2 regions of the Paenibacillus sp. FSL R5-0378 genome follow, and region 2 is predicted to be linked to the other one. Evidence: predicted binding sites of a transcription regulator. Region 2 holds the regulator's gene; the other holds the start of a gene.
The links. The regulator NrdR, encoded in region 2, represses ribonucleotide reductase genes. The targets are predictions, from matches to a motif close to AACACNATATATNGTGTT.
Positions count from the first base shown of each region.

Region 1: the regulator NrdR is predicted to act here: its motif matches at 1,867-1,884, upstream of MKY74_RS12390 (adenosylcobalamin-dependent ribonucleoside-diphosphate reductase).

Region 1 covers NZ_JBBPAY010000001.1:2,620,375-2,623,786, reverse strand. The annotation lists gene MKY74_RS12390 (adenosylcobalamin-dependent ribonucleoside-diphosphate reductase) at 1-1,680, opposite strand, end outside; gene MKY74_RS12385 (DEAD/DEAH box helicase) at 2,133-3,412, shown strand, end outside.
Region 2 covers NZ_JBBPAY010000001.1:2,326,783-2,330,194, reverse strand. The annotation lists gene MKY74_RS10965 (AraC family transcriptional regulator) at 1-815, shown strand, start outside; tRNA gene MKY74_RS10960 (tRNA-Ala) at 867-939, opposite strand; gene nrdR (transcriptional regulator NrdR) at 1,164-1,631, opposite strand; gene MKY74_RS10950 (alpha/beta-type small acid-soluble spore protein) at 1,846-2,064, shown strand; gene MKY74_RS10945 (lytic transglycosylase domain-containing protein) at 2,156-2,719, opposite strand; gene coaE (dephospho-CoA kinase) at 2,716-3,312, opposite strand; gene MKY74_RS10935 (manganese efflux pump) at 3,327-3,412, opposite strand, start outside.

The DNA of each region.
Region 1 (3,412 bases), 290 kb from region 2:
GTCCAGCCAGTCCTGCGCGATCGGTACGAACTGTTCGTCGAAGCCGAGGCGGCTCTGACGGAAATATTTAAACGCGAAGTATGGCTCGATACCGGTCGACGTGCCGACCATCGTTCCCGTGCTGCCGGTCGGCGCCTGGGTGATGACGGTCACGTTGCGCATGCCCTTCTCACGGATGGCCGTGCCGACTTCAGGGAACGCCTCGGTCATATTTTTCATAAATCCGCTCTGCAAATACGGATCCGCGTCAAACGCCAGGAACGAGCCTTTCTCTTCTGCAATGTCAGCCGATGCCAGGTATGCTTCGCGGGCGATAAACCCGTAGAGCTTGTCGAGGAACTCAAGTGATTCCGGACTGCCGTACCGGATGTTCAGCTTGATCATCAGCTCCGCCAGACCCATCGAACCGAGGCCGATCCGGCGCTCCTTCTTCTGGTTTTTCTCGTTTTCTTCAAAATGGTATGGCGTCGTGTCGATAACGTTATCCAGGAAACGCACGGAATAACGCGTCACCGTCGCCAGTTCGTCCCAAGCCACGTCATGCTTCTCTTCATCGTAGAACTTGGAGAGATTCATCGCAGACAGGTTGCAGACGCCCCATGCCGGAAGCCCCTGCTCGCCGCACGGGTTCGTGCAAATGATCGGGTTGAAGTACCAGCTGTTGGACATCTGGTTGTAGTATTCCATAAAGACGACGCCCGGCTCGGCTGATTTCCACGCCGATTCGATAATCGTATGCCAGATTTCGCTCGCCTTTACCGTCCGGTACGGAATGACGGCATGGCCGCCCTGCTTCCATTTCTCAAGGTCGCCGTCCCACAGCTCGTCGTAATCCGGATCCGTCGTATCCGGGAATACCAGCTCCCAGTCCAGGTCCTCCTTGACCGCCTTCATGAAATCATTGCTGACACAGACGGAAAGGTTGGCATTCGTCACTTGTCCCATCGTCTGCTTGACCGTAATAAAATCGAGCACGTCCGGGTGCCAGTCGTTGATCATGAGCATCAGCGCGCCGCGCCGGCTGCCGCCCTGCTCAATCAGGCCGGTCGTGTAGCTGAACAATCCGCCCCAGGATACCGCACCACTCGAGGATCCGTTCACGCCCTTGACCACGGATCTGCGCGGACGGAGCGAGGACAGATTGATGCCGACACCGCCGCCCCGCGCCATAATTTCGGTCATCTCGGACAGCGTCGCCATGATACCGCCGCGGCTGTCCTTCGGCGAAGGAATGACGTAACAGTTAAACAGCGTCAGCTCGTCACTGGCACCCGCTCCGGCGGCGATCCGCCCGCCCGGAACGAGTTTCCAGTCTTCCAGAATGTAGCGGAACTTCTCTTTCCACTCGGCCTGCAGCTCCGGCGTCGGCTCCGCCGATGCCATGGCCCCGGCCAGCCGGTCCCACATTTCCTCAGGCGTCTTCTCGATATTCAGCGTCAGCTTCTCGACATCCGTCTCCACCAGCTCGCCGCGGCGTGTTTTTACCGTCGCCCGTTTCCCCTCGCGCGATACGATCTCGCCGACTTCCTTTGTCGGAAACTTCGGATCGTCCTTGGTCAGTACAAGTACGACGTCTCCAACTTTGGCGTGATTCGGGTCCGGGTCCTTCCAAGCATACCGGTCCAAAAAGATTTTTTCGCTTAACCCCTCAAGCTTCTGTTTGCTCTGAACTTGATTCACTGTTACATTCTCCTCCCATGACTGTTCTGCCGAACGTATCGGCTCTTCGTTCCGATCAGCGGATGATGTCGGTCTGCCGACTGCGCTAAAAGTGCCGGTTCACTTCCGGGAAAGGCCTGTATGTAGCCGGGTTCCTTCCATTCAATAAACGAAATATCCCCATTTAAAACGCAAATCCGCTCGTCATGTACCATATATTGTGTGCATTGATGATTATACTATACCACATATTGTTACTCCACGCCTTAATCCTGAAATTTAGACCATGAAAGCTCTTCACTCTGGGACAACCTTTGCTTTTCTCCGCCAATCTCACTTTTTTGCTTCGGTTCCTTTGAAAAAAATTGTGAAAATCAGCGGATGCCTTCATCCATACGGAGGTTATGAACTCTCCGGTTTACGTGCATACTACTGTTACGCGAGATTACGAACCTATGAAGGAGGTACAAGGCTTGAAAACTTCTCATCTCGGTAGCGGGGCGCAGGCCGGGGACCTTCCCGTTCCCCTAAATATTGACCGCAGCTGGCTGGATAACCTCGAATCCCGCCTGGATAAAGGCGGCCCCTGGGGTGACTTCCGGCTGTTTCAGCTGGCCGTTCAGGGCGAAGAGGCGCGGCTTGTGACGAGCTTTGACGAGCTGCAGTGTGTGAAGCATTTGCAGGACCTGTCCCCCCTTCCCCATCAGATCGACACGGCGCGGAGGGTGCTGTTTGAGATGTCCGGCAGAGCCATTCTGGCCGATGAGGTCGGACTGGGCAAGACGATCGAAGCGGGACTCATTTTAAAAGAATACATGGTGCGCGGGCTGGTATCCAAAGTGCTGATTCTGGTACCCGCCTCCCTGGTGCTCCAGTGGGTCCGCGAGCTGAACAGCAAATTCGGCATCCCGGCGGTCGCGCAGAAAAAAGCTTATTCCTGGCATTCCGACGTCGTCGTCGCCTCCATGGATACCGCCAAGCGCGAGCCCCACAAGGACATGCTGATGGAGCAGGAATACGACATGCTCATTATCGACGAGGCGCACAAGCTGAAGAACAAGAAAACGACGAACTATCAATTTATCCAGAAGCTGCGGAAAAAGTACTGCCTGCTGCTGACTGCGACGCCGGTTCAAAACGATATGAGCGAGCTCTTCAACCTTATTACGCTGCTGAAGCCCGGCCAGCTCGGGCGGCAGGGGGATTTTGCGGCCAACTTCGTTGTCGGCAAACGGCAGGCGAAGAACGAGGGTCAGCTCCGGGACGAGCTCGCCAAGGTAATGATCCGCAACCGGCGCGGCGAAGGCCCGGTGCAGTTCACCAAACGGACGGTGCGCAACGTCAGCCTGCAGCTCTCTCCTGAGGAGCAGGCGCTGTACGACGGTGTAACTTCTTTTGTCAAGAACCAGTACAAAGCGTCCGGGGGCAACCTAAGCAGCATGCTGTCCCTGGTCACGCTGCAGCGCGAGGTGTGCAGCAGCCGGGACGCGGTGTTCCTGACCCTCGTGAACCTGTCGAAGAAGATTCCGGACGACTCCCCACTCACCGCCGAGGTGTGGGAGCTGGTGAACGCAATCCGGAACATCAAAGCGAACACGAAGGCCGAAAAGACGATCGAGCTGATCAAGGACATGAACGAAAAGGTCATCGTGTTTACGGAATACCGGGCGACGCAGGAATACCTGCTGCAGTATTTTCAAAAGCACGGCTTGTCCTGTGTACCGTACCGCGGCGGAATGAACCGGGGCAAAAA
Region 2 (3,412 bases):
TCAACGATGAGCATAAGGAAACCTTCCACTCCCATCTCGGGGTGGAAATATTGTTGATCCATCAAGGGAAAGGGACGATGATCGTCAATAACAACCGCTACGACATCAAACCGGGCATGCTCTGCATTTTTCAGCCTTATCAGCTTCATCATCTCAAGCTCGAATACGACGAAGGCCAATGCTTCGAACGCTCTCTCGTGACCTTTGAACCGACGATGTTTGAGTCTTATTTTGAAAAATGGCCTTCGCTTCATACCTTTTATCGATTCTTGTATTTAGGGGAACTCTCAGTTCCGTGCTTGTATGACACCGGGGATGAGCTCCACATCCTGGACGCTGTCTACAAAAGCTTGGATAATCAATTACCCGCGCTTTCAGAGGCGGAAAGATATGAGGAATTTTCTTTATTTCTCGTCATGCTGTACCGTTCGATCCAACACGTATGGGATCAGCGGACGGAAGCCGGGCTGCCGAAACCGGCCCTTCGCCAAAATCATCAGGTGGAGCACATATTGACATGGATCGAGGCCAACTATACGTTACCGTTTCGGCTGGACGACATGGCCAAGTCGCTGCATTTATCTCCCTATCATGTATCGCATCTCTTCAAAGAGGCGACAGGCATCAGCATCTCCGAGTACATCATGGCCCGCCGGGTCCATCAATCCGTTCTGCTGTTAACGACCACGAAAAAACCAATCTCGCTCATTGCTGAGGAGATTGGTTTAGCGAACAGCTCTTATTTTTGTAAATTGTTCAAACAGCGCATGGGTATTACGCCACATCAGTATCGGAAGAAGTGGGCCAGGGCTTAAAATTAAAAAAAACAAACAAAAAAACCCTTGATTCCCAAGGGTTTTCTTCTATGGAGCCTAGGGGGATCGAACCCCTGACCTCATCGCTGCCAGCGATGCGCTCTCCCAGCTGAGCTAAGGCCCCTTATCATTTTCTACTGATTTATTATGTATCAGCGACTCTTATAATTTATCAAAGATTTATGCATGTGTCAACAAAAAAAATCAAAAAAGATTTTGGAGCTCATGCAAGTGTTCAGCCTTATGCTCTCATGACATGACCACCGCCAAAAGCAAAAGAGGCCCTGGAAGGCCCTTTTGCTCTTTAAGATGGTTGCCGGACCGGCAAAGCAGCATGCTCCCTTACGGTTAGTCTTCCACCGTATTTTTGGACAGCAGCCCCTTCAGCTCTTTCATGAACATGTTGATATCTTTAAATTGGCGGTAAACCGACGCAAAGCGGACATAAGCCACCTCATCCACGGGATACAGCTGCTCCATCACCAGCTCGCCGATCTGCCGGCTCTCCACCTCCGCCACGGCGGTGTTGCGCAGTGATTTCTCCACCTCGGAGACGATCATGTCGAGCTGCTCCACGGATACCGGGCGCTTCTCGCAGGCACGAATCAGGCCGCGGAGGATTTTATCCCGGCTGAACTCTTCCCGGCTTCCATCCTTCTTGATGACCATCAGCGGCGTTTCCTCCACCATCTCAAACGTGGTAAAGCGCCGGCTGCACTTCTCGCACTCACGCCTGCGGCGGATCGATTTATTTTCGTTAGCGGGCCGTGAGTCCAGCACTTTCGTGCCGGCATAATCACAGTACGGACATTTCATGGTAAACTCCCTTCCTTTGCAAATCACGGTGTATATAGAACAAAATCACGAACATTCACAGGGTCCGAATACCGCGAACCCTTATCCCGTCAGGGATTAACTTGCCGCCTCACCGAAATGTATTAAATTTCCAACAAAAACTTTTCAAAAAGAGTAATGAACTTTTGAGCTTCGAGACATAATACATTTACAAACAGCGAGGAGGTGAACAACAATGGCTTCCAACAACAACAGCTCCAACAACCTGGTAGTACCTAAAGCTACCGCAGCCCTGAACCAATTGAAATATGAAGTCGCTCAAGAACTGGGTATCAGCATCCCACAAGACGGATACCAAGGCAACATGACTGCATATGAGAACGGTTCGATCGGGGGACTTATCACTAAACGTTTGGTGACCCTGGCTGAACAACAACTGGCTGGTCAATTCTAATTCGGTTTGATACCCGAAGAAGTGTTGGAGACGCTAACCTAGCTTCTCCAATGCTTCTTTTGTTATGTTTAGCGACAGAACAGTACTCCCTTTAAAACTCGCTGTATATCCGCGTGTACTGATTGTAGTAATAAATGACCCGCTGGACGTAGTGCCGGGTTTCCCCGATGGGAATATTTTTGACCGAGTCGTAGGTCCCGTCCCATACGCCCCTTTTCAGCCAACCGTCCACTTTACCAGGCCCCGCGTTGTATGCGGCGATCACGGCAATCCGGTTTCCTTTAAACTGCTCCGACAGCGTTTTGAGATACCAGGTGCCGATTTCGATGCTGGCCTCCGGCTCATGCTTAATATGGTCCAGCGTCACCTCCGGAAGCTTGGCCTTTTCCATCGCCCAATTGGCCGTATCCGGCATTAACTGCATCAGGCCGAGAGCCCCCTTCTTGGACTCCTTGCCCAGCTTGTAATTGGATTCCACCCGGATAATTGAAGCCACCAGAAACGGGTCGACGTCATAACGCTCAGCCTGCTCGCGAATGTTCTCTTTATAATGAATCGGGTAAAACCACGACATCCAGTTCGTATTAAAAAACAGGATGACGACAAATCCTAAGAACAACAGAAGAAGCACTCTTTTTTTGCGTAAAAACTTCATAGCAGGCCCTTCCGGTTCCAAAATTCATCCACTTGGCGCTCCGTCTCGGAAGGTTGTCCACTGTTGTCGATCACAACGTCGGCCCGCTTCTTCTTCTCTTCGATATCCATTTGGGAACGAATCCGCGCGACCGCTTCATCCTTCGTCAGCCGATTCCTCTCCATCAGGCGTTCCACCTGAACCTCAAACGGGGCATAGACCAGCAGGACCTGCTCAAACATCGCTTCCAGACCCGATTCAAACAGGAGCGGGATGTCCACCACTACCAGGCGGTCCGGGTGCTCCTGTTCAAAGGTGTGCATCTGCTCCCGGATCTCCTGACGGATCGCAGGATGCGTAATATCGTTCAGAGCTTTGCGCTCGCCCGGATCGTGAAACACGATATCCCCCAGGCGTCTGCGGTCCAGCGTTCCGTCCGGAAGGAGGATGGCTTGTCCAAAATGCTCGACGGCCGCCGCCAAAACCGGATGACCCGGGAGCATGACTTCCCGGGCGATGACGTCGGCGTCAACAAGCAGCGCCCCCTTGCTGACTAAGAGGGCGGATACGGTACTTTTTCCTGTCGCTATTCCTCCGGTTAACCCGATGTTCATATCCTTAACTCACCTCATAACAGCTTCATTATTCCCATTACAATTAATAATATTGCCGGCAGCACCGTAAACCGGCGCATCCACGTTCGGGACGCAAAGC